Linked DNA regions of Actinocatenispora sera. The protein of the gene in region 1 interacts with the protein of each later gene in a pairwise test. Links are inferred from orthologs where the notes say so. Each region holds a gene or a part of one and is shown on either strand. Other genes may lie near its edges.

Region 1 (14,666 bases):
GGACGCTGTACGACTCGATGGTGGCGGCCGCGAAGCTGGGCCTGCGCTACGTGGTGCTGGACCGGCCGAATCCCTGTGGCGGCAAGGCGTACGGCCCGATGATGACCGCCGGCTACGAGTCCGGCGTGGGCAAGAAGGAGATCGTCCAGCAGCACGGGATGACCACCGGCGAGCTGGCCCGTTTCTACAACGGCGAGTTCCTGCCAAGCGCCGCCGGCCGGTCGGTGGACCTGTCCGTGGTGCAGGTCAGCAACTGGCGCACCGACCAGCTCGGCACCGACCTGACCTACCTGCCGTGGGTGCTGCCCAGCCCGAACATGCCGACCCAGACCTCCGCCCTGGTCTACCCCGGTACCTGCATGTTCGAGGGCACCAACGCCGCCGAGGGACGCGGCACCACCCGGCCGTTCGAGCTGATCGGCGCGCCGTACCTGGACTACCACTGGAGCGACCGGCTCAACGCCGCCGACCTGCCCGGGGTGCGGTTCCGCGAGGCCTACTTCACGCCGACGTTCAACAAGTACGCCAACACGCTGTGCAACGGCTTGGAGGTGGAGATCGTCGACCCGGCGCGGTACGACCCGATCGCCACCGCGGTGCACATGCTGGTGGAGGCGAAGAAGTACGACGGGTTCGCCTGGCGCTACGACGACTACGACCCGGTGCGGCCGTACTGGATCGACAAGCTGACCGGCTCGCCCCGGCTGCGCACGATGATCGACGACGGCGCCGGCGCGTCCGATGTGATACATGCATGGTCGGGTGAATTGTCCGCGTTCCGCGCCCAGCGTCGTCGCTACCTGCTGTACTCCGGTCCGGGACGATGAGTTTTACTGAGCGCCGGCCGAGGCGTACCAGCATCGGTGTCGGAGCCCGCGCAACCGTCGACTGCGACACTGGTCCCAGCACCGGCTGACCGAACCGCCGGAGAGATCGAGGTGCCTCGCCAGTGTCCAAGACTGCCAACGATGCCGCGCCCGGCGGCCTGATCGTGCACGTCAGCGGGCTGCTGCCGGCGCTGTCACCGGCCGAACAGCGAGTCGCCCGCCTCGTCATCGCAGATCCGGCCGCCGCCGCGCGGCAGACCATCACCGAGCTGGCGTCGGCCGCCGGTACCTCCGAGGCCACGGTGATCCGGTTCTGCCGTTCGGTCGGCATGAGCGGGTACCCGCAGCTGCGGATCCGGCTGGCGGCCGAGGCGGCGCGCCGGGTCGAGCCGCCGGACGCCCGCGTGGTCGGCGGCGACATCCCGCCCGGCGCGGACATGGCGCAGATCATCGCGACGATCTCGTTCAACGACGCGCGGGCGGTGGAGGAGACCGCCGAGCAGCTCGACGTCGCCGCCTGCGAGCAGGCGGTGGCGGTGCTGTCCGCGGCCGGCCGGGTCGACGTGTTCGGCGTCGGTGCGAGCGGTTCGGTGGCGGCCGACTTCCAGCAGAAGCTGCACCGCATCGGCCGGACCGCGTTCTACTGGCCGGACACCCACACCGCGCTGACCAGCGCGGCGCTGCTGGGCAAGGGCGACGTCGCGCTCGGCATCTCGCACACCGGTACCACCACCGACTGCGTCGACGTGCTCGACCAGGCCCGGCGGCAGGGCGCCACCACGATCGCGCTGACCAACTACCCGCGCTCGCCGATCGCCGAGGTGGCCGACGTGGTGCTGACCACCGCGGCGCGGGAGACCACGTACCGTTCCGGTGCGATGGCGAGCCGGCTGGCCCAGCTGACCGTGGTCGACTGCCTGTTCGTCGGCGTCGCGGCGAAGAACCGGACCCGCACCAAGCGCAACCTGGAGGCCACCGCCGAGGCGGTCGCGTCCCGCCGGGCGACCGCCAACCGCCGCCGCGGCTGACCGCTGCCGCGGCTGACCGCCGCCGCGCTGACTGCCGCGGCGGGCCGCTGTCGCGAGTCGCCGTGGCTGGGTGCCCGCGTGACCGGTGCCGCGGAGACCGCCGTGGGTCGGTCAGACGGCGCGTCGGTCGATCGGGTGCCGCATTTCGGGCCGGGCTGCGGAAAACCACCACAGAACCTACGATCGACGGGCACTTCATTTCGGTTCGGGCACGGCCGGGGAGGCACCGATGGGTACTCGTCACTGGTGGTCGGACAGGCGGGCGTTCGCCCTCGGCGCCGTGGCGGCCGCCGCCGTGCTGCTGGCCGGCTGCGGCTCGTCGCACGACGACGCGGCCGGTTCGGGCCCGAGCGGTACCGGCGGGCACTCGGCGCACGGCAGCGGCAGCCCCGCCCCGAGCGGCAGCCTGCAGATCTCGGCCGACCCCGGCTCGTCTGGGAAGTCGGGCTCCGGCGGTACCTCGTCCGGCGGGAAGAGCACCGGCGGCAAGGGCTCCGGCTCCGGATCGACCGCCGCCTCCGGGGGCGGCGCGGTGCCCGCATCGAAGCGCTGCCGGCCCGGCCAGCTCAAGGCGACGGTACGGCCGCTCGGTGCCGCCGCCGGCACCCACCACGCGTCGATCATCCTGACCAACACCGGCGGCAGCTGCCAGTCGTCCGGCTACGTCGGGCTGCAACTGGTGTCCGCCTCCAACGGCAAGATCGCCACCTCGGTCCTGCACGACACCGCGCAGCGGCCCCGCACCGTGACGCTCAAGGCGCACGCCACCATGTACGCGCCGGCCAGCTGGGGCGCGGTGGCAAGCAGCGGCGAGTCGCAGACCGGAAACTGCGAGCCCGCGCCGCACGGGCTGCAGGTGGCGCTACCCGGCGCCTCCGGTACGGCGCACGCGGCCTGGTCGTACGGGCCGGTCTGCGGCCACGGCGCGATCACCGTCGGCCCGCTGGCGTCGGGTTCCGGCCCCGCCGGCGGCTGACGCCACCCCGCCGGGAACGTCGGGGTCGGCCTGGTCCGGGCCCCGCCAGCGCCGCCGGATCCGGGGCCCCGCCAGCGCCGCCGGATCCGGGCATCGCCAGCGCCGCCGGAGCCCGGGGATGACACCGGGCACCGGCGGCGTGGGATCTCACGGGGTGTCGGTGAGGTCCTCTTCCCAGTACTCGTGGGTCGAGCGCACCGCGGCGTCGGTGCCGCTGCCGTGCACCTGCTCCTCGCGCTTGCGCAGGTCGACCCGGCGGATCTTGCCGGAGATGGTCTTCGGCAGCTCGGCGAACTCCAGCCGTCGCACCCGCTTGTACGGCGCCAGGTGCTCCCGGGCGTAGCGCAGGATGTCGCGGGCGGTCGCCGCATCGGGTGCCACGCCGGCGGCGAGCACCACGTACGCCTTGGGTACCGCGAGGCGCACCGGGTCCGGGCCCGGCACCACCGCGGCCTCGGCCACCGCCGGGTGCTCCAGCAGTACGCTCTCCAGCTCGAACGGGGAGATCCGGTAGTCCGCCGCCTTGAACACGTCGTCGGCGCGGCCCACGTAGGTCAGGTAGCCGTCGGTGTCCCGGCTCGCCACGTCGCCGGTGTGGTACCGCCGGCCGCGCATCGCGTCCGCGTTGCGCTCCGCGTCGTCGCGGTACCCGGTCATCAGCGGCACCGGTCGGCGGTCCAGGTCGATGCAGATCTCGCCCTCGACCCCGGGCTCGGTCACCACCGTGTCGGTGGCCGGGTCGACCAGGGTGATCTGGTACCCGGGCAGCGGCCGCCCCATCGAGCCGAGCTTGAGCGGCGCGCCGGGCGGGTTCCCGATCTGGCAGGTGGTCTCGGTCTGGCCGTACCCGTCCCGGATGGTCAGCCCCCAGGCACGCCGGACCTGTTCGATGACCTCGGGGTTGAGCGGCTCGCCGGCGCTGGCCACCTCGCGCAGGCTCAGCCGCGCTGCCGACAGGTCGGCCTGGATGAGCATCCGCCACACGGTCGGTGGCGCGCAGAACGTGGTCACCGCCGCGTCGCGCAGCACGCCCAGCAACGCCGCCGGGTCGAACCGTTGGTAGTTGTAGACCAGCACGGTGGCGCCGGCGTTCCACGGCGCGAACAGGTTGCTCCAGGCGTGCTTGGCCCAGCCCGGCGAGGAGATGTTGAGGTGCACGTCGCCCGGCCGCAGCCCGAGCCAGTACATCGTCGACAGGTGCCCGACCGGGTAGCTCTGGTGGGTGTGCTCGACCAGCTTGGGCTGCGCGGTGGTGCCGGAGGTGAAGTAGAGCAGCAGCGGGTCGGTCGCCGCGGTGTCCGGCTCCGGCGGCAGGCCGCCGAACCCGTACGCGTCGGCGTAGCGCAGCCAGCCCTCGACCGGTTCGCCGACCGCGATCCGGGTGTACGACCCGGGCACGTCGGCGAACTTCGCCGCGTCGGCGGAGCGGGCCACCACGTGCCGGGCCTCGCCCCGGTGTACCCGGTCGCGCAGGTCGGCGGGCCCGAGCAGGGTGGTGGCGGGGATGACCACGGCGCCCAGCCGCAGCAGCGCGAGCAGCGTCTCCCACAGCTCGATCTGGTTGCCGAGCATCACGATGACGCGCTCGTTGCGGGCCACCCCCTCGGCGGCGAGCCACGCCGCGAGCTGGGTGGACCGCTCGGTCAGGTCGGCGAAGGTCAGTTCGGTGTCGCTGCCGTCCTCCTCGATGACCCGCAGCGCGATCTGGTCCGGCCGTTGCGCGGTGAGTACCGCGTCGAACCAGTCCCGGGCCCAGTTGAAGCTGGTCAACTCCGGCCAGGAGAACTCGCGGTAGGCCCGGTCGTAGTCCTCTTCGGCCGCCAGCAGGAAGTCTCGGGCCGCGCGGAATAACGCCGTGCCGTCACCGGTTGGAGTGGTGGTCGTCTCACTGTGTGCCATGCGCGCCCCTCTCGGACGTCTCACCAGTGTTGCGGGTGGGCTCGATGATCAGGTGGGCTCGATGATCAGGGAAGCCGGCGAGCGGCCGGCGAGCCTGGCAACAGTGTGGTGCGCCGGACGCCGTGGTGGGGGTGTCGGAGAGGTTTTCAGCTTTCTCCCAGTCTCTACCAGGGTTGGCCGCAGGCGAGGACGGTTACATGAAGGGACCGGGGGACTACCGGATCGGCCGCGGGGGCAGCCGGTTGCGGTGATTGGCCATACACCCTAGCTCGGAATCACTCCGGTCGGTAGGACGTTGTACGCAGTGGCAGGGCGCACAGCGGGCAGCTCAGCACAACGGGAGGACGGCGAACGTGGCGAACGACACGGGTATCCGCACCGACAAAGTCGCCGAGGAGCGCGACCTGGTCGGTGTGTACCTGCACGAAATTTCCAGGACGCCGTTGTTGGACGCGGCCGGCGAGGTCGACATCGCGAAGGCGGTCGAGGCCGGGCTCTACGCCGACAAGCTGCTCGAAGCCGGACAGACGGTGCACGGCGCCTCGAAGGCGGAGCTGACTCGGCTGGTGGTCGAGGGGCAGCGGGCCAAGGAGCAGTTCGTCAAGGCGAACCTGCGGCTCGTCGTCTCCATCGCCCGGCGGTACGTGCGCAGCGGCATGCCGATGCTCGACCTCATCCAGGAGGGCAACACCGGTCTGGTCCGCGCGGTCGAGAAGTTCGACTACGAGCGCGGCTTCAAGTTCTCCACCTACGCGACCTGGTGGATCCGGCAGGCGATCAGCCGGGCCATCGCGCAGCAGGAGCGCACCGTGCGACTGCCGGTGCACCTGGTCGAGGACGTCAACCGGATGCGCAACATGACCCGCCAGCTCACCCGTGAGCTGGGCCAGGAGCCCGAGGCCGAGCAGCTGGCGAAGGGGCTGGGCGTCAGCGTCGAGCGGATCAACGAACTCAAGCGCTGGTCGCAGGACACGGTGTCGCTGGACACCCCGGTCGGCGACGACGGCGACACCAACCTCGGCGACCTGGTCGCCGACACCGACTCGCCCAGCCCGGAGGATCTGGTGCTGGCCGGGATGGAGCGCGACCGGGTGGACGGGCTGCTCGGCCACCTGGACGACCGGTCCGCCGGCATCGTCCGCGCCCGGTACGGGCTGGACGACGGGCGGGAGCACTCGCTCACCGAGGTGGCGCAGCGGTTCTCGCTGTCCCGGGAGCGGATCCGGCAGCTGGAGATCCAGGCGCTGCACCGGCTGCGCGAGCTGGCCGGTTCCGGCGGCCTGGACGCCGCCTGACCGCATCCACCAGCACGAACGACGGCCGACCCCGAGGGGGTCGGCCGTCGTTTCGTCTTCGGCCCCGAACGCCGTACCGTCCGGTGCCGGCGCGGTTCGTCAGCCGCCGGCGGCGCTGCCGGCCGATTGGCTGCCGGTCGAGTCATTGCCGGCGGTGCCGGTCGAGTCGCTGCCGGCCGAGTCGTGCGCGGCGGTGCCGGCCGAGTCTTTGCCGGGTCGTGCCTCGCCGGCCGGTCCGCGATCGGTGGCCTCGTCCTCGGCGGCCTCGCAGAGCAGCCGGACCGCCGCGGCGACGGTACGCAGGCCGTCGGTGTCCAGCCGTTCCAGCAACCGCCGGGTGGCGAACTCGCCGGCCTCGTTGAGCCGGTCCAGCAGCCGCCGGCCGGTAGCGGTCAGCTCGACCCGGCGCACCCGGCGGTCGTTCGGGTCCTCGCGCCGGCTGACCAGGTGCTGAGCGGCGAGCCGGTCGACGATGCCGGTGACGGTGGCGAGCCGGACGCCGAGCACGTCGGTGAGCGCCTGACCGGAGCTTGCCCCGCGCGCCAGCGCGATCAGGACCTTGAGCTGCTGCATCGTCAGGTTGAGGTCGAGCAGGGGGCTCGGCCGCAGCCGGGTCGCCGCCTGCTGGAGCCGCTGCCCGTCCGCCAGGATCCTGCCGATCAGCTCGTCGCCGGTGACCACGTCCGTCTCCCCAGTCATTTCGTATCCGGCGAGCCACTGTCCGTGCACGGTCGGGGGCCGGTGCCGGCCGGATACTTCGGGTCAGCCAAACTGTTTTTCTGAACCGTACTAGTGATCGCGGCTGTGCGCCGGACTGGCGGGTCCGAGCGGCGCCGCGATCACCCCGGTCAGACCATATGAGGGCATCGCCGCCCGAAGGCCCCGGACAACGAGGGGAAAGCCAGTATGTGGCTGCTGTCCCGGCTCAGTCTTGCCAACCGTAGTCTCGTCGCCCTGATCACCGTCGTGATCATCGGCTTCGGGGCGTTCTCCATTCCATCGCTGCGCCAGCAACTGCTGCCGTCGCTGGAGTTCCCGATCGCCGCGGTCCTGATCACCGATCAGGGCGCCTCGCCCCAGGTGGTCGAGGAGCAGGTCACCACGCCGATCGAGGACGCCATCCAGGCGGTACCGAATCTGGAGAGCGTCACCTCGACCTCGCAGTCCGGGTCGGCCACCGTGCTCGCCCAGTTCGAGTACGGCACCGACCTGGACGACGCGACCAACAAGATCGAGCAGGCGGTCAACCGGATCGACGCGCAGCTGCCGGACAACGCGCAGACCAGCGTGTTCGCCGGTAGCACCGACTCGCTGCCGGTGGTCACGCTGGCCGCGTCCGGATCGCTGTCCCAGCAGCAGCTCGGGCAGCGGCTCACCGACACCGTCGCGCCGAAGCTGCGCAAGATCGACGGGGTCAAGGACGCCGACATCACCGGGGTACGCGACCAGCAGGTCACGATCACCCCGGACGCGGCGAAGCTGGCCAAGGCGGGCGTGCCGCCGACGGCGGTCGTCACCGCCCTGCAGGGCGCCGGTGCGCGGGCGTCGGCCGGTACCCTCACCGAGGGCGACAAGAGCCTGTCGGTGCAGGTCGGCGGCAAGTTCGACTCGGTCCAGCAGATCAAGAACCTGTACCTGTCGCCGGCCGCGGCGGCCGGTGCCGGCCCGCAGGGTGCCGGCCAGCCCGGCAACCCGGGTCAGCAGGGCACCGGCTCGTCCGGTGCGACCGGGCAGCAGGGCGGGCCGCAGAAGGCCGCGAAGCCGGTACGGCTGGGCGACGTGGCGAGCGTCAAGGTCACCGAATCGGCGGCCACCTCGCTGACCCGGACCAATGGCAAGCCGAGCCTCGGCGTGTCGATCACCATGAAGCCGGACGGCAACGCGGTCGCGATCTCGAAGAAGGTCCGCGACGAGCTGTCCGACCTGAAGTCCGACCTCGGCCCCGGCGGCGAGCTGACCATCGTCTCCGACCAGGCGCCGTACGTGCAGAAGTCGATCAAGGACCTGTTCACCGAGGGCATGCTGGGTCTGGTCTTCGCCGTCGTGGTGATCCTGATCTTCCTGCTGTCGGTACGGGCGACGCTGGTCACCGTGGTCAGCATCCCGGTGTCGGTGATGATCGCGCTGCTGGTGATGTGGCTGAAGGGCGACACCCTCAACCTGCTGACGCTGGGCGGGCTGACGATCGCGATCGGCCGGGTGGTGGACGACTCCATCGTCGTGCTGGAGAACGTCAAACGACATCTCGGCTACGGCGAGTCCAAGCGGGACGCGGTGCTGTCCGGGGTGCGCGAGGTGGCCGGCGCGGTCACCTCGTCGACGCTGACCACGGTCGCGGTGTTCCTGCCGATCGGGCTGGTCGGCGGCATGGTCGGCGAGCTGTTCGCACCGTTCGCGATCACCGTGGTGGTGGCGCTGCTGGCCTCGCTGCTGGTGGCGCTGACCATCACCCCGGTGCTCGCGTACTGGTTCCTCAAGGCGCCGAAGCGGGTCTCGCCGGCGGAGGCCGAGCTGGCCCGGCAGAAGGCGCTGGAGAAGGAGCGGCGCAGTCCGCTGCAGCGGGCGTACGTGCCGGTCATCCGGTTCGCCACCCGCCACCGGTTCGTCACGGTGTTGATCGCGGTCGTGGTGTTCGTCGGCACGCTGGCGCTGGCACCCGGGCTCAAGACCAACCTGCTCGACTCGTCCGGCCAGGACACGCTGAGCCTGTCGGAGAAGATGCCGGTCGGTACCAGCCTCTCGGCGACCAGCGACGCGGCGGAGAAGATCGAGGGCGTGCTGCGCCGGCACGGCGACATCAAGTCGTACCAGGCGACCGTCGGCTCGACCGGCTTCGGTACCGGCAGCTCCAACCAGGCGAGCTTCCAGGTCACCGTGACCGAGGGCACCGACACCGACGCGCTGTCCGACTCGCTGCGGCACGACATCGACGAGCTGTCCGGCGTCGGCGAGGTGACCTTCGGCGACGTCACCGGTTTCGGCGCGAGCAACGTGCAGGTGGTGGTGACCGCCCCGGACGACGCGACACTGCGCACGGCGGCGAGCCAGGTCGAGGGCGCGTTCAAGCGCACCGGGCAGCTGCGCGACGTGGAGAGCGACCTGTCGCCGACCAACCCGCAGGTGCAGGTCACCGTCGACCACCGCCGGGCCGCGCAGTACGGGCTGACCGACACCACGATCACCCAGCTCGTGCAGCAGGCCTTCCAGGGCGCGCCGGCCGCGAAGATCGAGCTGGACGGGGCCGACCGCAACGTGATCGTCCGTACCGGGGCGGCGCCGGCCACGATGGACAAGCTCAAGGCGCTGCCAGTACCGACGGCGACCGGCACGGTGCCGCTGTCGGCGGTGGCGACGGTCAAGCGGGTCAACGGTCCGGTCACCATCTCGCACACCGACCGGAATCGCAGCGCGACCGTCTCCGCGACGGCGACCAGCAGCAACACCGGCCAGGTCACCAGCGACCTGACCAAGAAGCTGGACGCGTTGAAGCTGCCCACCGGTGCCGACTGGAGCATGGGCGGCGTGGGGTCGGACCAGTCCGACGCGTTCAGGGCGCTCGGGATCGCGCTGCTCGCCGCGATCGCGATCGTGTTCATCATCATGGTGGCGACGTTCCGGTCGCTGCTGCAGCCGCTGATCCTGCTGGTGTCGGTGCCGTTCGCGGCGACCGGCGCGATCGTGGCGCTGCTGGCCAGCAACACCGCGCTGGGTGTCGCGTCGCTGATCGGTCTGCTGATGCTGATCGGCATCGTGGTCACCAACGCGATCGTGCTGATGGACCTGATCAACCAGTACCGGCGGCAGGGGATGACCGTGGCCGAGGCGGTGGTCGAGGGCGGCCGGCGCCGGCTGCGGCCGATCCTGATGACCGCCGCGGCGACGATCTGCGCGCTGATCCCGATGTCGCTCGGGTTGACCGGCAAGGGCGGGTTCATCTCGCAGCCGCTGGCGATCGTGGTGATCGGCGGCCTGGTGTCCTCGACGCTGCTGACGTTGCTGCTGGTGCCGGCGCTCTACACGATGGTGGAGGGCCGGCGGGAGAAGCGCCGGCTGCGCCGGGAGGCGGCCGAGGCGACGCCGGACGCGCGGTGCGAGCCGGCCGCCGCCGGGGCGCAGTGACGGACGCCCGGCGAGCGGTGGGCCAGGGTGGCCCTCCGCTCGCCCGGGATGACCGCCCGGTAGCGGACGAACGGTATGGCGGTTGCCATATCCGGCATCGCGCCGCGCGCGGTCGCGGTAGCCTGACAGGCCGTGGCGGCGGCCCTACCCGGCACCCATCGGGTGCGGACACCTCGTGTCGCGAGGACACCGGGTCCGCGCCCGCAGCGGAGGTGTGACGGATGACAGGCCCGAGGTCCGATCTGCGGCTGATGGTGTGGAACCTGTGCCGCGGTGGCACCGGTAGCCCGGCCGGCGACGTGCTCGACCAGATGACCGACCTGATCGGCGACGTCGCGCCCGACGTGCTGTGCTGCGTGGAGACGGAGGGCGCCACCGACCGGATCGTCGCCGGGCTGCACGCCGCCGGGCACGCCGACTACCGCGGACACCGGCTCGCCGTCGACGGGACCGACGACAACCTCGCCATCGTCACCCGGCTGCCGGTGCTCGAGCTGTTGCCGGCGCCGGCCGGGCGCACCGTGGACAGCTACAACTTCGGCGGGCTCCGGCTGCGGTTGCCCGGCGGCGGCGAGGTCGCGGTGTTCGACACGTGGCTGCGGTTCGACGTGGCGATCGCCGACGCGCTGGAGGCCACCGTCGCCGAACTGGTCGACGGCGCCGAACGCACCCGCAACGACGAGCAGCTGGCCCTGCTGGAACTGCCGCAGCTCGCCAACATCGAGGAGATCCTCACCGAGCACCTGCCCACTGCACTGGCCGACTCCGACGTGCCGGTGCTGCTCGCCGGCGGCTTCAACACCGAGTCGCACCTCGACCTCGCCGCCGGCGACCCTGCGTACCGCCGGCACGTACGACCGCAGTGGCAGGTCACCGCTCGGCTGGCGAAGGCCGGCTTCGCCGACGCGTACCGGCTCGCGCACCCGGACGCGGCGGCCGAGCCCGGCGGTACCTTCGACCGGGCGGACGGCGGGCAGCGGCTGCCGCACCGGATCGACTACGTGTTCGTCGACGAGCGGCGGGTCCGGGTGCGGGCGGCGAGGACCGTCTGGCAGCGGCTCGACCGGCACGGCCCGGGCAGCTTCTACTCCGACCACGCCGCGCTCGTGGTCGACGCGAGCATCGTCGCGTAGCCGGCACCGCGCGTTCGCGCCCGCCCCGTAGCCTGAGCCGGTGATCATCAGCCTGCCGGCGGCCCTCGGCGCCGCGGTGTTGTTCGGCGTCGCGTCCGCGCTGCAGGCCTACGCGGCACGCACCGAACCGCCCGGCTCCGGTCTGCGCGGCCTGCTCCGAGTGGTCCTGCGGCTGCCGTACCTGCTCGGGCTGGGCTGCGACCTGGCCGGGTTCGCCGCCGAGATCGTCGCGCTGCGCGGGCTGCCGCTGTTCGCGGTGCAGGCGGCCGTCGCCGGCTCGCTCGCGGTGACCGCGGTCGTGGCCGTGCCGCTGCTGTCGGCCCGGCTGTCGTCCAACGAGTGGATCGCCGTCGCCGGGGTGTGCGTGGGCCTCGCCTCGATCGGGGTCTCGGCCGGCGCCGAGGGGACGCCGACGGTCGGCGGCGCGTTCCGGTGGGGGCTGGTCGTGGCGACCGGGCTGCTGATCGTCGCGGCGCTGGCGGCGAGCCGGTTGCCGAGCCGGGCCCGGTGCACCGCGCTCGGCCTGGCCGGCGGTCTCGGCTTCGGCATCGTCGCCATCGCGGCCCGCATCCTGCCCGACCTCGCGCCGGCGCACCTGGTCCGCGACCCGGCCGCGTACCTGGTGATCGTCGCCGGGGTGACCGCGTTCGCGTCGTTCACCACCGCGCTGCAGACCGGCGCGGTCGCTGCGGCAACCGCCGCGCTGGTGCTCGGCGAATCGGTCGTGCCGTCCGCGGTCGGGGTGCTGCTGCTCGGCGACACCACCCGGGCCGGGTACTGGCCGGTCGCGGCCGGCGGGTTCGCGCTCGCCGTCGTCTCGGCGGTACTGCTGGCCCGCTTCGGCGAGCCGGCCTGACCGTGACCGACCCGGGGTCGCGTTGGCGGCTGCGAACCGGGCATCGGGCGCTGGCCGGTCGGCGGCGCGGTCGTAGGCTGGTCGGATGTTGCGCTGGCTGACCGCATTCGTGGATGTACCGGCCCCCTTTGCCGACCGCGACGTCGCGTTCTGGCAGGCGGTCACCGGTTCGACGCTCTCGGCCCGCCGGGGCGACCGGGCCCAGTTCGTCACGCTGCTACCGCCCACCGGCGACGCGTACCTGCGTGCGCAGACGGTGTTCGCCGGCGATGGCGGCAGCCACCTGGACCTGCACGCGGACGAGCCCGAGGCGCTGGCGGCACACGCCCGGTCGCTCGGCGCGACGGTGCGGTACCAGGAGCCCGGGCTCGTCGTGCTCGAGTCGCCGGCCGGGCTGGCGTTCTGCGTCGTCGCGGCGCGCGGCGAGGCGGTACGCCCCGCGCCGGTCACCCGCGACGACGGCAGCCGCAGCGTGGTCGACCAGCTTTGCCTGGACCTGCCGGCCGGCGGCTACGAGCGGGAGTGCGACTTCTGGTCGGCACTGACCGGCTGGCAGCTGCGGCCCGGATCCCGGCCCGAGTTCCACTACCTGGTCCGGCCGGCCGGGATGCCGCTGCGGTTGCTGCTGCAGCGGTTGGGCGATGCCCGGCCGGCCGCCGCGCATCTCGACCTGGCGTGCGACGACCTCGAGGCGGAGGCGGCCTGGCACGCCGCCCGGGGCGCCCGGCGCAGCCACCGCACCGCCGACTGGATCACCCTGCGCGACCCGGCTGGTCTGCCGTACTGCGTGACCCGGCGCAACCCCGACACCGGCACCACGCCGGGCTGACCGACCGACGACCGGTACCCGGGGCAGTGCCGCGGACGGGTCGTACGGCCCCGAGGTCCGGTGACCGGGCGGTTCAGGGTGTGGCGGAGCTCGGATGGCCCTGGGGTCCGGTGACCGGGCGGTTCAGGGGGTGTGGCCGGGCTCGGATGGCGCTGCGGTCCGGTGACCGGCGGTTCAGGGGTGTGCCGGGGCGAGGGAGCGGACGGCGGTGGCGACGGCGTCCGGGCGGTCGAGCATGGCAAGGTGCGCCGCGTCCGGCAGTGCCTGGTGTCCGGCGGACAGTTCGGCGGCGAGCGCGGCGGTGGCCGCCGACCACGCGGCGGCCCGGTCGGTGCCCAGACCGTACGTCGCGGCGAGCACCCGCACCGGTACCGGCGGGAACGGCGCGGCGCGCATCGCCCGCAGCGCCACCGCCTGACCCCGGTACGCGGCGAGCTCGGCGACGATGCTCGCCAGCGTCTCGCCCGACGAGTGCACGGCATCGAGCGCGTCGGGCACCGGGTCGGGCCGGGGCGGCCAGCCCGGCCGGTCCGGGCCGGTGAGCCGGCGCGCGGTGCCGAGCCGGTACGCCAGCCGCACCGCGGGCGGGCCGATCAACCGGGCGACCGGGACCGCCGCGAGCAGCGCGGACAGCGGCGCGTCGGCCTGCCGGGCCAGCGTCTCGAGCCCGCGCAGCGGCTGCTCGCTCGCTACCGCGTCGGGTTCGTAGCTGGGGTCGACGAGCACCAGGCCGGCGAGGCGGTCCGGTGCGGTCCGCGCGTACGCCTCCGCGTGCAGCGCGGCGGCCGAGTGCGCCACCACGGTGACCGGCGCGGCGGGGGAGAAGCGGTCCGCGGCGGCGGCGATCCGGGCCGCCTCCACGTCCAGTGTGGACGGTCGGGCCGAGCGCGGGGAGAGGCCGAGGCCGGGGCGGTCGAGCCGGACCAGGCGGTACCCGCGCAGCAGCGGCACCACGGCGTCCCAGTCGAACCAGCTCTGCCCGAGGCCGCAGCAGAACAGCACCACCGGCCCGGTACCGCCGTCGACCACGTGCACCAGCTCGCCGTCGAGGGTGCGAAGCTCCGACCGCGAATGCCACCCACCCGGCATCAGGACCGCCCGCCGGGGCGCACCATCGGGAACGCCAGGGTGTCCCGGATGGACAGTCCGGTCAGCAGCATCACCAGCCGGTCCACGCCGAGGCCGAGGCCGCCGGTGGGCGGCATGCCGTACTCCAGGGCGGTGAGGAAGTCCTCGTCGAGTTCCATCGCCTCCGGGTCGCCGCCGGAAGCCCGCAGCGACTGCTCGGTCAGCCGGCGCCGCTGCTCGACCGGGTCGGTCAGCTCGGTGTAGCCGGTGCCGATCTCGGCACCGAACGCGACCAGGTCGAAGCGTTCGGCGAGCCGGTCGTCGCGCCGGTGCTGCCGGGTCAGCGGCGACACGTCCGCCGGGAAGTCGAGGTAGAACGTCGGCTCGACGGTGGTGCGCTCGACCAGCCGGTCGTACAGGTCGAGCAGCAGCTCACCGTGGCTCTCGCCGTCCTCGTACGGCACGTGCAGTCGGTCGGCGTGGGCGGCCAGCTCGGCGACCGGCGTGTCCACCGTGACCGGCGCACCGACCGCCGCCGACACCGCCTCGTGCACCGTGCACCGCCGCCACCGGCCGCCGATGTCCACTTCGGACACCGATCCGTCCGCGGCGGTACGCCGCAGCACCGGGGCGCCG
Region 2 (13,849 bases), 3.7 Mb from region 1 along the record:
GGCCGGCGATGCTCGCCCCCGACACCAGTGCCGTCCTCGTCATCGCACTCTCCCCTCACCCGGCCGGCGTATCAGGTCACCAGCCCTTTCGGGTTACTGTACTACTTTGGCCATCGACCCGTTTATGCACAGCGTCGGGGCAGGTGCGAATCCGGACATTCACTCCAGTCGGGCCAGCCGGGCCGTCTCGACCCGTGGCCCGGTCGGATCGCCTCCGACCCCTCGGACTGGCCGCCGCTGGTTCCCGGACCCCGCCGGGCAGGCCGTCAGGCGGGCGGTACGGCGTGCGGCCGGCGGGCGGCGTGCGTCTCGACGCGGCGGAACAGCAGGCAGAAGCCGGCGAGGACCGCCCCGAACGCCGGGGTCCAGAGCAGCCGCAGCGCCAGCCAGTCACCGGCGGGCGGGCTCAGCAGCCCCGGTACCTGGCCGAACGGCAGCCCGGCGAGACTGACCGCGAGCAGCGCGCTCTGGTGCCAGCAGAAGACGGTCATCGCGGCCAGGTTGAGCACCGCGATCGGCGCCCACGCCGCCGGCCGGCGCAGCAGCGCCGCCAGCCGACCTCGTACCAGCAGGAACGCGCCGAGCTGCGCGGCGGCCAGGGCCAGGGTGAACAGCGACGGCGGATCCAGGTTCGACCAACCGTCACCGGGTACGCCGACCGCGCTCGCCGGGTACCCGGCGGCGACGAGCGCGGCGCCGGCCACGACGCCGGCCGGCAGCAGCACCGCACCCGCCCGGTGCGGCAGCGTGCCCTCGGCCAGCCCGATGCCCAGGGCGTACGGGACCGCCCAGCCCACCGGTACGGCGGCGAGCACGAGCCAGCTCGGCAACCCGGCCGGCCGCATCGTGTCGACCAACCCGATCGCGCCCACCAGCGGCACCAACCACCACAGTCCACATCGGGCGGTCAGGGTGCGCAGCACCGGCGTCGCCGCGGTGAGTAGCAGGTAGACCAGCAGGAACCAGAGCGGGTGGGACACCAGCGACCAGACCACCTGGCGGGTCGGCCCCGGCACCCCGAGCGCCGGCAACGCCGCCAGCACCGGGCCGAACACCGCGGCGAGCGCCAGCACCGGCAGCACCAGCCGGCGCAGCCGGCCGGCCAGCCACGGCAGCGCCGCCCGACCGCGGCTGCCGCGCGCCGCCGCGTACCCGCCGGCGAAGAAGAACGGGCCGAGCAGTTGCAGCAACCAGCTCACCGGCGCCGCCCCGGGCCACCCGGACAGCGGGCTGTGGTTGGTCAGCACGCCGGGCCGGCCGGGGTCGGCGACGAGCGCGGACACCAGCCAGTGGCCGATCACCACGCCGAGCATCGCCACCGCCCGCAACGCGTCGACGGTACGGTCCCGCCGCACCGGCGTGGCCGCGTCGACCCGGCCCGCCCAGCGGTGCCACGTTCCCTTCCTGCCAACGGTTGCCGCGACCGGCACGTCGGTCGTACTCATGCCGCACCTCCGCCGCTCGCCGCGAGCGCCGTGCGGGCCGGGGCGAAGTGACCGGGGCCGAGCGCGATGCGCGCCAGCGCGGCCAACGAGTCCGTACCGGGGGCCAGGTAGTGGTCGTGGTCGCCGACGTCTGCGGTCGGGAAGATCCGGGCACCGAACGCCGGGTCGGCCGGCTTGCGGCCGTGCCCGAAGCCGAACAGCCGCAGCCCCGGCACGTACCGGATCCAGTCCTTCGTGGACTGTCCGGCCCAGACCCGGGCCGGGGTGTGCAGCGCCGACGCGGTACCCACGCCCACGCCCGGGCTGCCGAACAGGGCGATGTCGGTGACCTGCCTTGGCAGGTACCGGGCGGCGAGGCCGAGCACGGTGGAGCCGTAGCTGTGCCCCAGCAGCGCGATCGTCGCATGTGGACGGACCGCGGTCAGTCCGGCGACGAACCGGCGCAACGCCACGGCACCGGTCGCGGCCAGCCGTTCCCGGGCCGCGTCGATCCCGACCCCGCGCGGCGTGGCGTAGCCGAGCCAGGCGATCACGGCGATGCGGGCGCCCGACGCCCGGTACAGGTTCGCCGCCTGCACCGCGGGCGACCGGTAGGCCTTGCCGCCCAGGCCGCGGCGAAAGTTCGCCAGCCGGTCGTCGACCCCCGGGACCAGCACCGCGATCCGGTCCGCGGTGGACAGGTCGCCGAACACCTGCGCGACCCTGCCGTCGCCGCGCGGATCGAACAGCAGGTACCGTCCGTGCCAGCCCGCGTACGGCGCGCCCGCCGCGGCCATCGCCGCCCGGTTCGCCTGGTAGCGCAGCGCGATCGGCGCGCCGTCCAGCTCACCGACCACCCCCGGGTACCGCGTCGCGAGCGAGCGCGGCGCGCCGGCCAGCGCGGCGTGCACCGCCGCCGGTGTCGCGGTCGCCGGGTCCGGCAGGTGCCGCGGATCCGCCCGCCACGCCGCGGTACCGATCGGCACCGCGGCGGGCCCGGCGGTCGCCGGCCCGTCCAGTACCGCGTTCGCGGCCGGTGCCGCCACCAGTACCGCGCTGAGCACCGCCAGCGCCCACCGACCCAGTCGAGATCGCATCGCCCGTCCCTTCGCCTCCGGGTCGGCGAGCGAGCGCCAGCCTGGCGTCGTCGCCCCCACCCGTCGTCACTGCGGCGAAAGTTAGGGCCGGAAACGGGCCCGGCACGTCACCCCGGGGAGCCGGATCCCCCGTCATACTCCGGACCGACGGCCGCCGGCATCGACGTCTCTGAGGGCCGGGCGGCTGACCGGGCCGGCGGATCCGACGGAGAGGCTGACGGTTCGGCGACCGGCAGGTCGGCGACGACGGTGAAGCCGCCGTCGGGGTCGGGCCCGGCGTGCAGGTCACCGCCGAGCAACGCGACCCGTTCCCGCATCCCGACCAGGCCGTGCCCGGCACCGGTGCCGGCACCGCGGCGGGTACCGGGACCGTTGTGCACCCGCAGCCGGACCCGGTCGGCCGTGACCTCGATCGTGACGTCGACCGGTGCGCCGGCGGCATGCCGGGTCGCATTCGACAGCGCCTCCTGCACCAGCCGGTACGCGCACACCTGTACCGCGGTGGGCGGCCGGTGCTCCAGTCCCTCGGCGCGGTAGGAGATCCGTACCCCGGCGCGGCGACCACCGGCCACCAGTCCGTCCACATCGGACAGTCCGGGTTGCGGTGCCCGCAGCGCGTCCTCGTCGCTGCGCAGCACCCCGAGCAGCCGGCGCATCTCGACCAGCGCGCTGCGGGCCTGCGCGGCGATCGAGTCGAGTTCCTCGGCGGCGCCGGGTGAGACGTCGTCCCGCCGGTACGGCGCGGTCTGCGCCTGGACCACGATCAACGACATGTGGTGTGCCACCACGTCGTGCAGTTCCCGGGCGATCCGGGTGCGCTCCTCCAGCGCGGCCCGGCGTGCCTTCTCCAGTTCGGTGCGCTCGGTCTCGGCGACCAGCGCCCGCTGGGCCCGCAACCGCGACCGGATCAGGTCGACCAGGACCGCGCCGATGGTCAGTACGGCGAGGCCGCCGGGCGCGTTGCCGGCGTCGACGTGCACCACCAGTACGCCGGCCATCGCCGCCCACATCCACCACAGCACCGCCCGCTGGTACCGCAGGCCGGCGAGAACGAACGCGACCGCGAGGATCGGGATCTGGGCCGGCTCCCACGGCCAGGAACCCCACACGGGCGCCGTGCGGACCGCCGGCGCGAGCAGGGCCGCGAGCACCCCGATCCGCCAGCCCATCAGCGGGTAGCGCAGCGCGAGTACCAGCGGCAGCAGTTGCACCACGGCAAGGATCAGGACGATCGCGCTCTGCTCGCCGCGGTGCGCGTTCAGCACCGTGACCATCGTCACCGGGTACAGCACGGCGATGGCGGCCACCACGGCGATCCGGGCCGCCCAGCGCAGCCAGCGGCCGCGGCCGACCGGCCAGCGGATCGGGGTGTCCGGCCCGTAGAGCAGCTGCCGCAGCCCGCGCCACGCCGCTGCGGTCACCTGTCGCCACCGTTGGTTCTGCACCACGCCGACGGTAGGCGGGCCGGGCGCCCCGCGTCGTGCCGCCCAGGTGGGACGCCGCACGTCCCGCCTGGGTACGGGGTCGGGCGGCCAGGTTTCCAGCGCGGAAAGTTATGACTTGACAGGTTGGAAACGAACACCGAGACTTTCCGACATGGAAACAGAGCAGGTGCCGCTGCCCAGCCCGGCCGACGCCGCCACCGCGCTGCGCGAGGTCGAGCAGGCGCGCCGCGCGCTCGACGGCACCGTCCCACCCTGGTGGTACTTCGTCGCCATGGCGGCGCTGGTCTCGGTCATTCCGGCGGCACAGCTGGTGCCGTCCGGCGCGCTCGGCGCCGTGCTCGGGATCGCCGGCTTCGCCGGATGGACGAGCCTGTTCGTGATCGTGCTCCGCGGGTACATGCACGAGGTCGGCTTCACCGTCCGGCTGCGCCGGCAGAAGGCCTGGCGCCTGGCGGTCTCCGGCATCGGATCCGGCCTGGCGATGGCCGTCGCGATGGGCCTCGCGTCGAGCTACGACCGGTGGTGGATCGGCTTCTTCGGCTCCGGCGCGATCTCGCTCGCGATCCTGGCCTGGGCGGTGCCGCTGCGACGGGCCGCGCGCCGCCGGCAGAGCGGCTGCGTCGGCGCGGCATGAGCGTGGAGCCCCGGTTCGACGCGACCATCCACGCGCCGAACCGGCTGCGCATCTGCGCGCTGCTCGACGCCGTGCAGTCGGCCGAGTTCGCCACCGTGCAGGAGAAGCTCGACGTCTCCGCATCGGTGCTGAGCAAGCACGTCGCGGTGCTGGTCGACGCCGGGTACGTGCAGCAGCGCCGGGCCACCCGCAACACCCGGCAGCGCGTCTGGTTGTCGCTCACCGACGCCGGCCGCAGCGCGTACCAGGGTCACGTCGCCGCGCTGCGCGCGATCGTCGCCGGTGGCACCGAACCGTCCGGCGAGAGCGCCGCGCGGCACTGACCACGCGAGACATCCGGCGGCCGAACGCCGCCGGCGGCAGAAGGAGGAACCGACAGTGGTGGACGCGCGGCTGGAGATCGACGCCGTCTCCAAGCGCTACGGCGACGTGGTTGCCTTGCAGGACATGACCTTCGACGTACGGGCCGGCGAGCTGTTCGGCTTCGTCGGCAGCAACGGCGCCGGCAAGACCACCACGATGCGCATCGTGCTCGGGGTGCTCGCAGCCGACTCCGGCCAGGTGCGGTGGGACGCCGAACCGATCACCGCAGACACCCGGCGCCGGATCGGCTACATGCCGGAGGAACGCGGGCTCTACCCGAAGATGAAGGTCGGCGAGCAGCTGACCTACCTGGCCGAGCTGCACGGGATGCCGCGCGGGGTGGCGCAGACGGCGGCGCTGCAGTGGGCGGAGGAGCTCGGCATCGCCGGCCGGTTCGGCGACGAGGTGCAGAAGCTGAGCCTGGGTAACCAGCAGCGGGTGCAGCTGGCCGCGGCGCTGGTGCACGACCCGGGCATCCTGGTCCTGGACGAGCCGTTCTCCGGGCTCGACCCGGTCGCGGTCGACGTGATGAGCGAGGTGTTGCGGCGCAAGGCACAGCAGGGCATCCCGGTGGTGTTCTCCAGCCACCAGCTGGATCTGGTCGAGCGGCTCTGCGACCGGGTCGGCATCGTCCGAAGTGGACAGATGGTGGCCTGCGGGCCGGTCGACGAGCTGCGCGACACCGGTACCGCCCGGCTGTCGGTGCTCGCCCCGGACGCGCCGGCCGGCTGGGCCGACGGCCTGCCCGGCGTGACCGTACTCGACCAGCAGCACGGCCGGACCACGCTGTCGCTCGCGACCGGCGCGGACGACCAGGCCGTACTGGCGGCGGCGCTCGCCACCGGCCCGGTGCACGAGTTCGCCCGGCAGCGGCCGTCCCTGACCGAACTGTTCCGCAACGTGGTGTCCGCACCGACCGCCGAGGAGGCCGCATCGTGAGCAACGCACAGTACGACGGACCGGGCGCACTGAGCGCCATCGGCGGGGTGCGGCTGATCGCGCGGCGCGAGCTCGCCACCCGGTTGCGGGCCAAGTCGTTCCTGATCAGTACGGCGATCATCGTCGTGTTCATCTGCGGCTACCTGATCCTGATGAACTTCATCCAGAACAGCTCGTCCAGCTCGACGATCGGGCTCACCCACCAGACCTCGGCCCTCGCGACGCCGGTCACCAGCGCCGCCGAGGCGGCCGGCCAGAAGGTCGACATCCGTACCGTCAGCGAGCAGGCGGGCCGCAAGCAGGTCGCCGACGGCAAGCTGGACGCACTGCTGGTCGGCACCGCCGACGCGCCGAAGGTCGTGGTGAAGAAGACCCTGTCCGCCGGGCTGACCAGCACCTTCCACGTGCTGGCCCAGCAGCAGGCGTTCAGCCAGCAGATCGACCAACTCGGCGGCGACCCGAGCAAGGTCCAGCAGGCGATGTCGACCGCGCAGCTGCCGGTGCAGCGGCTCCAGTCGGTCGACAAGTACCAGGTGCAGCGGATCGTGCTGGGCGTCATCGCGGTCGTGCTGATCTACATGTCGCTGATGATCAACGGCCAGGCGGTGGCGGCGGGGGTGATCGAGGAGAAGTCCAGCCGGGTGGTCGAGCTGCTGCTCGCCACCGTGCGGCCGTGGCAGCTGATGGCCGGCAAGGTTCTCGGCATCGCGGTCGTCGGACTGGTACAGATGGTGATCTTCGCCGCGGTCGGGGTCGGTCTCGGCCTCGCCACCGGCGCCTTCGCCATCCCGGCCGGGCTCATCACCGGGGCCGCGCTGTGGGCGATCGTCTGGTACGTCATCGGGTTCGCGATGTACGCGGTGATGCTCGCCGCGGCCGGCGCGCTGGTGTCCCGGCAGGAGGATGCGAACGCCGTGGTCACCCCGGTGATCATGCTGATCGTGGTACCGGCGGTGATCGGGTGGTCGCTGATCCCGGCGAACCCGGACGGCATGGCCGGCCGGGTGCTGTCGCTGATCCCGCTGTTCTCGCCGATGATCATGCCGATGCGGATCTCGCTCGGGGTGGCCGCGCCGTGGGAGATCGCGGTGTCGCTGGTGCTGTCGGTGGCGCTGGTGGTGGCGCTCGTCGCACTCGCCGGCCGGGTCTACCGCAACGCCGTGCTTCGCACCGGCGCCCGGGTACGCCTGGTCGACGCGCTGCGCGCCGCCTGACACCGCCGCCGATCATGGCGTCCGGGGGTACTGCGCGCCGACCGGGCGCGCCGCCCCGACGCCGTGCTCGGCGCGCAGCGCGACCCGTCGCGTGGGGTGGGACGGCGGGGGACCGTGGTGCCGGGGTGCGGGTGCCCGCTCTAGGGTCGGTACATGCGCTATCGCTCTCTGGGCAGCTCCGGCCTGCGGGTCTCCGTCGTCGGGCTGGGCTGCAACAACTTCGGACGCAAGCTCGATCTCGCCGGTACCCGGGCGGTGGTGGACGCGGCGCTCGACGCCGGCATCACGCTGCTGGACACGGCCGACATCTACGGCGGCGCGGGTACCTCCGAGCGGCTGCTCGGCGAGGTGCTGCAGCACCGCCGCGACCGGGTGGTGCTGGCCACCAAGTTCGGCTTCCAGAGCGCCGACCTGGGGTACGGGCCGGCCGCCGGCGCCAAGGGCGGCCGCGCCTACATCCGGCGCGCGGTGGAGGCGTCGCTGCGCCGGCTGCGTACCGACCACATCGACCTCTACCAGCTGCACACGCCGGACCCGGAGACGCCGATCGAGGAGACGCTCGCCGCGCTGACCGAACTGGTCACCGAGGGCAAGGTCCGCTATCTCGGACACTCGAACCTCACCGGCTGGCAGCTGGCCGAGGCGGCGCACGTCGCCGCCGCCGGCGGGTACGCGCCGTTCGTCTCGGCGCAGAACCAGTGGTCACTGCTCGACCGCGAGATCGAACGCGAGCTGGTACCGGCGGCCGAGCACTACGGCGTCGGCGTCCTGCCGTACTTCCCGCTGGCGAACGGCCTGCTCACCGGCAAGGTACGGCGTGGCCGGGAGCTGCCGGCCGGCAGCCGCATCGCGGAACGTGCGCATCTGGTCACCGAGTCCCGGCTGAACGTGGTGGAAGCGCTGGCCGCCTGGGGTGACAAGCACGACCGCAGCCTGCTGGAGCTCGCCGTCGGCGGCCTGGCCGCGATGCCCACCTGCGGCTCGGTGATCGCCGGCGCCACCACCCCGGAGCAGGTACGGGCGAACGCCGCCGCCGGTGACTGGGAACCCACTGCCGACGAACTCGACGAGCTGCTGGCCCTCCTCCCCACCCCCTGACCCCGATCACGGACCCAGCGCGTCGCCCAGCCCCCCCGCCGCGTTGATCAAGGGATTCACGCAGATTGCCGCAGGACGTCGCGGACGAATCCCTTGATCAACTCACCGGGGCCGGGGCCGGGGCCGGGGCGGCTGGCGTACGGGATGCGGCGGTGCCGGCACGGTGGGTGAAGGTGAGGGCGATCGGGTACCGACCAGCGCGACAGCCGAAGCCCGGTAGGCGATGATGAAGCCTCACGAGCAGGAGGGGGAGCCCGGTGCGCTTCGAGGTGACACGCGTCTTGGACTCGATCGAGCGGCGGCTGTGCACCGACCCGAGTGCCGCCCGCGCCATCGTCGATCTGGCGCCGATCGTGCGCCAGGTCGAGCTCGACGGCGGCCGGCCGGCCCACCTGCTCCGGCTCGGGCTGGTCATCGACGCGCTCGGGGCGCACCTCGGCGAGCCCGGCGCCAAGGTGTACCTGGTGGTCGACCGGGCGCTGATCACCGACCTGGAACTGACCTCGAACGAGAAGATGGTGCTGCGCCGCTGGGCCGACGACGGCCTGGTGGAGACGCTGCCAGAGGTGGACGACCGGCTGCTGGAGCTGTCGGCCTACACCGGGCTGCCGGTCGTCAGCCGGGACGACTTCGCCCGGTTCGCCGGTCGGCACCCGTGGGCGGCCGGCGCACCCTTCCTGATCCCGGTACCGGGGGTCGGTGGTGCGGCGCTCATGACCCGCCCCAACGCGGCGCCGACGATGCCGCGGCCCACCCTGGACCCGGCCACCCAGGCGGTTCTCGGCCGGTACTGGCGCTGCCCCGAGCCGGGCTGCGTGCTGTTCGGCGCCCCCGGCCCGGGCCAGCCGCCGCCGCGGGTGCGGTCCGGCCGGGCGGTCTGCCCCCGGCACGGCGCGCCCATGCACGACGGCGGCCCGCGCCAGCAGGCGACCCCGGTGACGATCTGGATCCGCGGCGAGGACCGCGGCCGGTTCCCGGTGACCGCCGGCGCCCCGGTGGTGGTCGGCCGGTCGCCGGAGGGGCCCGGCGGCGTACGGCTCGGTGAGCTGCTGGACGACGAGGCGGTGCACTGGGTCAGCCGCAGTCACGTCCGGCTGGATCTGCTCGACGGCGCCCTGGTGGTCACCGACACCAGCACGAACGGGACGACCGTGCACACCCGCTCCGGCCCGGACGCGGTACCGGAGACGATCACGCTGCACCGCGGCCAGCAGCACCGGCTCGGCGACTGGGACGTGGTCGAGTTGCACGAGGGCGTCCAGTTGGGCCGGGCGGACCGGCGGCCGAGCGGTGGCGGCGCGGACGACGCACCGGTGATGGCGGAGGCGCCGACGATGGCGATCCGGTTGCCTGGCTCGGCGGCCGATCGGCGCGGCTGAGCGATCCCCGGGTCGATCGGCGCGGCCGGGCGATCTGTCGTGCTCGCGCACCTTGTCGCGGTTGACTGGTGTGCTCGAGCGGTCAGTGAGGCCGGGCGGCGCTCGGCCGGGCGGCGCGAGGCGCCGGGCGGTCGGGTCGGAGGCGTAACGGTCCGCGACAGGGCGGCAGCGAGCGAGGCCGCGTCATCGCGGGACGCGGCCCGAGAACGGTCGAGGCCCGTCGCCGTTCCCCCGTAACCGGCGACGGATCCTAGCGACGGCTGAGCGGGGCGGTCTGGTCGAGCGCGACACCGGCGGTGCGGACCGACACGGTGCGCTTGACGACCCGCTGACCGCGGGGGCCGAGCTCCCAACCGGTGAGCAGCAGCCAGCTGGCGCGTTCGGCCGGCTTGCCCTGGGCAGCGTCCACAGTGGACGGAAGTGGGGGTTCGGTGATCAAGAGGCGGAGGGGTTGCTCGCGGAACTGGGGCGACGCGTCACCGGAGAGCTGGACGGTCTGGCCCGGTTGGGGAACGATTCCGATCATCACGCCGACCATGGTGCCCCCTGCCGCGAGGGATGCAAAGTCCGTCATCGATGTTCACCGGCAACGCTCAGGATCCGGCGACGCAGGGCAGGAGCACCTCGACGCAGGGTGAGCCCGAGCAGCAGCGCGCCCGTGACCAGCGCGGCGCCGTAGGCGACCGTGCCGGGCCACTTCCCGTACCCGTAGGCGACGCCGCCGAGCGACCCGCCGACGCTGCTGCCGAGGTAGTAGCAGAGCAGGTAAACGGCCGCTCCCTGGGCATCGAGGGCGCGGCCCCGCGCGCCGGCCCAGCCGCTGGCGACCGAGTGGCCGGCGAAGAAACCGGCGGTGACGAGCACCAGCCCGACGATCACCAGGGCCAAGTGGCCGGACAGGGTGACGGCCAGGCCGGCCAGAACGACCACCGCCGTGATCCAGAACACCTTCGGCCGACCGAAGCGGTCCGCCAGCCGGCCGGCGATCGCCGACGAGGACGAACCGGCCAGGTAGACCACGAAGATCAGGCCGACCAGGGTGCCGGACAACCGAAACGGCGCGGCGAGCAGCCGGAAGCCGAGGAAGTTGTAGACGGTGACGAAGCAGCCCATCAGCAGGAAACCGACCGCATGGAGCCGGATCAGCCCACCGTCGGTGAACGCGCGGCCGACCGCGGCGGCGAGCCGGCGCGGGGCCAACGGTTCGGGTACGAACCGGCGCGACGCCGGGATCGACAGCCGGAACAGCGCGGTACAGCCGAGGCCGAGGGCGCCGATCACGCCCAGCGCCAGGCGCCAGCCGCCGAGATCGGCGAGCAGGCTGGCGAGCAGCCGCCCGGCCATCCCACCGATCCCGTTACCCGCCACGTAGAGCCCGGTCGCGAAGCCGAGCGCGCGGTGGTCAACCTCCTCGGCCAGGTAGGTCATCGCGACCGCCTGCAGACCGCCGAGCGCGATGCCCTGCAACGCCCGCAGTACCAGCAGGATCTCGAACGAGGGTGCGAACGCCGCGGCGAGCCCGAGCACCCCGGCCGCGAGCAGTGCCGCCGTCATCATCGGGATCCGGCCGGTCACGTTGGACAGCGCGGACAGCGGGATGATCGAGACGGCCAGCCCGCCGGTGCCCACCGAGACGGCGAGGCTCGCGGTGGCCGGCGTCAGGCGGTACGACTGGGCGAGTTGCGGCAGCACCGCCTGCGCGCAGTAGAGCTGCGTGAACGTGGCCAGCCCCGCGGCGAACAGCGCCAGGGTGATGCGGCGGAATCCGGGGCTGCCGCGCCGGTGCGCGGTCGCGGGGAGGGTGGCCGAAACGCTCACGCATCGACGCTACGGTGGGCGTATTGATTCGTCCAATACGCTGATCTCGCCAGATCGATTCACGAGTGGATGATGCAGATGACCGAGGACGAGACGGTCGCCGCCGCGGTACGGCAGCTCGCACCGCGCCTGGCCGTGTTGCGTGCGGTGGCCGCCGACGAGCACGTGACGCACGTCGCGGAGGCGCTGGGCGTACCGCAGCCGACGGTCAGCCGGTGGCTGGCCGAGCTGACCGAGGCACTCGAGATCCCGGTACTGTCGCGCGCCGGCCGGCGGGTGCAGCTGACCCGGTCCGGCCGCGAGCTGGCCGAGGCCGCGGGTGCCGCGCTCGCCGCGCTGGAGACCGGCGTCCGCCACGCCGTGGAGGACCACGACCCGGACAGCGGCCGGGTGGTCTTCGCGTTCCTGCACACCATGGGCGGCGTGCCGGTGCCGGAACTGCTGCGCGAGTTCCGCCGGCACCATCCGCGGGTACGGTTCGCGCTGGAACAGGCGGGCCATGCCGAGATGGTGCGCCGGGTGCTCGACGGCGAGGTCGACCTCGCGCTGACCGGTCCGCTGCCCGAGCCGGACGGGCGCCTCGCCACCGCGCTGCTGCTGCGGCAGCGGCTCGTCGTTGCGGTACCGGCGGACCACCGGCTGGCCGACCGGCGCCGGGTGCGGCTGGCCGAGCTCGACGGCGAGGAGTTCGTCGGCCTCAAACCCGGGTACGGGCTGCGCCGGATCACCGACGAGCTGTGCGCGGCGGCCGGCTTCACCCCGCGGCTGAGTTGCGTCGGCGAGGAGGTGGACACGATCCGCGGGCTGGTCGCCGCCGGGCTGGGCCTGGCCGTACTGCCGCCGTCGGTGCCGCGGCCGCCACGTGGCCTGGTGGAGCTGCCGATCACGCCGCACGCGGTGCGCTCGATCGGCCTGGTCTGGCCGGCGGACCGGCCGCTGTCGCCGGCCGCCGCCAGGTTCCGCGACTTCGCCCTCGCCCACCGCCTCTGACCACCGGACACGACGCCGGCAACGCCGGGCGCTGGACGCGGCGCGGCGCGCCGGGATGCCCCGACGCGCCGCGGAAACTCCGGTGGCTCAGCCGATCTGGACGTGGTAGGTGCTCAGCGGCTCGGTCACCGGCTGGAAGAACGTCTCGCCGCCGGACGAGCAGTCGCCGCTGCCGCCGGAGGTGAGCCCCAGCGCGGTACTGCCGTCGAACAGCGGGCCGCCGCTGTCGCCGCCCTCGGCGCAGACGTTGGTGTCGATCAACCCACTGACCGTGCCCTCCTGGTAGTTCACGGTCGCGTCGAGACCGGTGACGGACCCGCTGTGTACCTGCGTGGTGGAGCCGGACCGCTTGACCGACTCACCGACCTGGGCGTTGGCCGCACCGGTGATGTTCTGGGTGCCGCCGTACAGGTCGACCGTGCTCGGGTGCGAGACCCCGCTGTCGTACTTGACGATCGCGAAGTCGTTGCCCGGGAACTGGCTGTCCTGGGTGGTCCCGATCTCGTTGCTGGAGCCGGAGTCGGAGTACCAGGTGTCGGCCACGTTGCCGCAGTGGCCGGCGGTCAGGAAGTACGCGGTGCTGCCGTCGGTGACGTTGAACCCCAGCGAGCACCGGTAGCCGCCGCCGTAGATCGCGTCGCCGCCCGCGATCTTCGTACTGAACGTGCCGGACACGACGCGCACGTGCGCCGCGGCGCCGTACTGGCCGGCGATCTGGCGCACCTTGGCCAGATCGGCCTTGCTGACGGTGCTGTCGGCGGTGACGTTGACCCGGTCGTTGCGCGGGTCGATCGCCCACGCGGTACCGGGAATCGTCGCCTTCTCGCCGAGTTCGGCGGTGATGGAATGCAGGTGTGCGGTCGAGTAGCGGACCAGCTTCGGCGTCAGCCCGGCCGTGCGGACCTTCGCCGCGCTGGTGGCGTCGGTCACCGTGACGATCTGCGTGCCGTGGTCGAGGTAGCTGCCCGCCGTGTGCGTGCCGAGCCCGTCGACCAGCGCGGCGACCCCAGCCCGGTCCGGCGTCTTGGGTGCGGCCTGCGCCGCGGTGGTGGCGACGGCGCCCGTGGTGAGCAGGGCGGCCGCCGCGACCGCGGCGAGTCGGAACGAGGTCCTCGTGGGCCTCATGGATGCCTCCCAGGGATCCGTGGATGCGGCGCCGTCTCGCCGCACCCGCCTGCGCCCCGCACCAATTGATGTAATTCGATGAGGGACGAGGGAAGTATCCCTTTTGCCGGATAGTTCGGCAACATATAGATACGCCGGTATGGTGAATGTCTATCGCCTGCAGCGATACTCGGGACGTGCACGAACAATCGCGCTATGAGCTCGGTACCGACGGACCGCGGGTGATGGTCGTCGGCATCGACGGATCCCCCACCTCGCTGCGGGCCGCGGCGTACGCGACCGGGATGGCCCGCCGGCAGGGTTCCCGGCTGGTCTTCGTCTAC

The links.
Region 2: the proteins of Asera_RS19315 (region 1) and Asera_RS01700 interact in binary tests that used the Bacillus subtilis proteins (3 or more experiments, as listed by UniProt). The link is inferred for Actinocatenispora sera from one-to-one orthologs.

The regions. Positions count from the first base shown.
Region 1 is NZ_AP023354.1:4,035,413-4,050,078, forward strand. Bases 6,533-10,344 are described here. They hold Asera_RS19315 (efflux RND transporter permease subunit), read left to right. Parts: upstream 6,533-6,931; coding sequence 6,932-10,144; downstream 10,145-10,344. Other genes in these bases: Asera_RS19310 (MarR family winged helix-turn-helix transcriptional regulator), read right to left, coding at 6,533-6,724. Outside these bases: Asera_RS19285 (exo-beta-N-acetylmuramidase NamZ family protein), read left to right, coding at 1-827; Asera_RS19290 (MurR/RpiR family transcriptional regulator), read left to right, coding at 950-1,855; Asera_RS19295 (DUF4232 domain-containing protein), read left to right, coding at 2,085-2,831; Asera_RS19300 (AMP-binding protein), read right to left, coding at 2,979-4,730; Asera_RS19305 (sigma-70 family RNA polymerase sigma factor), read left to right, coding at 5,084-6,025; more of Asera_RS19310, read right to left, coding at 6,125-6,532; Asera_RS19320 (endonuclease/exonuclease/phosphatase family protein), read left to right, coding at 10,366-11,277; Asera_RS19325 (hypothetical protein), read left to right, coding at 11,318-12,133; Asera_RS19330 (VOC family protein), read left to right, coding at 12,219-12,962; Asera_RS19335 (alpha/beta fold hydrolase), read right to left, coding at 13,137-14,051; bifunctional lysylphosphatidylglycerol synthetase/lysine--tRNA ligase LysX, read right to left, coding at 14,051-14,666. UniProt on the Bacillus subtilis protein: Required for self-resistance to surfactin, an antimicrobial lipopeptide surfactant produced by B.subtilis. Also required for swarming motility.
Region 2 is NZ_AP023354.1:363,520-377,368, forward strand. The notes cover bases 5,013-8,007. They hold Asera_RS01700 (ABC transporter permease), read left to right. Parts: upstream 5,013-5,898; coding sequence 5,899-7,116; downstream 7,117-8,007. Other genes in these bases: Asera_RS01695 (ABC transporter ATP-binding protein), read left to right, coding at 5,048-5,902; Asera_RS01705 (aldo/keto reductase), read left to right, coding at 7,270-8,007. In the rest of the region: Asera_RS01665 (FAD-dependent monooxygenase), read right to left, coding at 1-43; Asera_RS01670 (acyltransferase family protein), read right to left, coding at 267-1,445; Asera_RS01675 (alpha/beta hydrolase), read right to left, coding at 1,442-2,521; Asera_RS01680 (sensor histidine kinase), read right to left, coding at 2,629-3,966; Asera_RS01685 (hypothetical protein), read left to right, coding at 4,118-4,600; Asera_RS01690 (transcriptional regulator), read left to right, coding at 4,597-4,923; more of Asera_RS01705, read left to right, coding at 8,008-8,214; Asera_RS01710 (FHA domain-containing protein), read left to right, coding at 8,484-9,593; Asera_RS01715 (hypothetical protein), read right to left, coding at 9,844-10,119; Asera_RS01720 (MFS transporter), read right to left, coding at 10,164-11,411; Asera_RS01725 (LysR family transcriptional regulator), read left to right, coding at 11,490-12,401; Asera_RS01730 (S1 family peptidase), read right to left, coding at 12,489-13,526; Asera_RS01735 (universal stress protein), read left to right, coding at 13,703-13,849.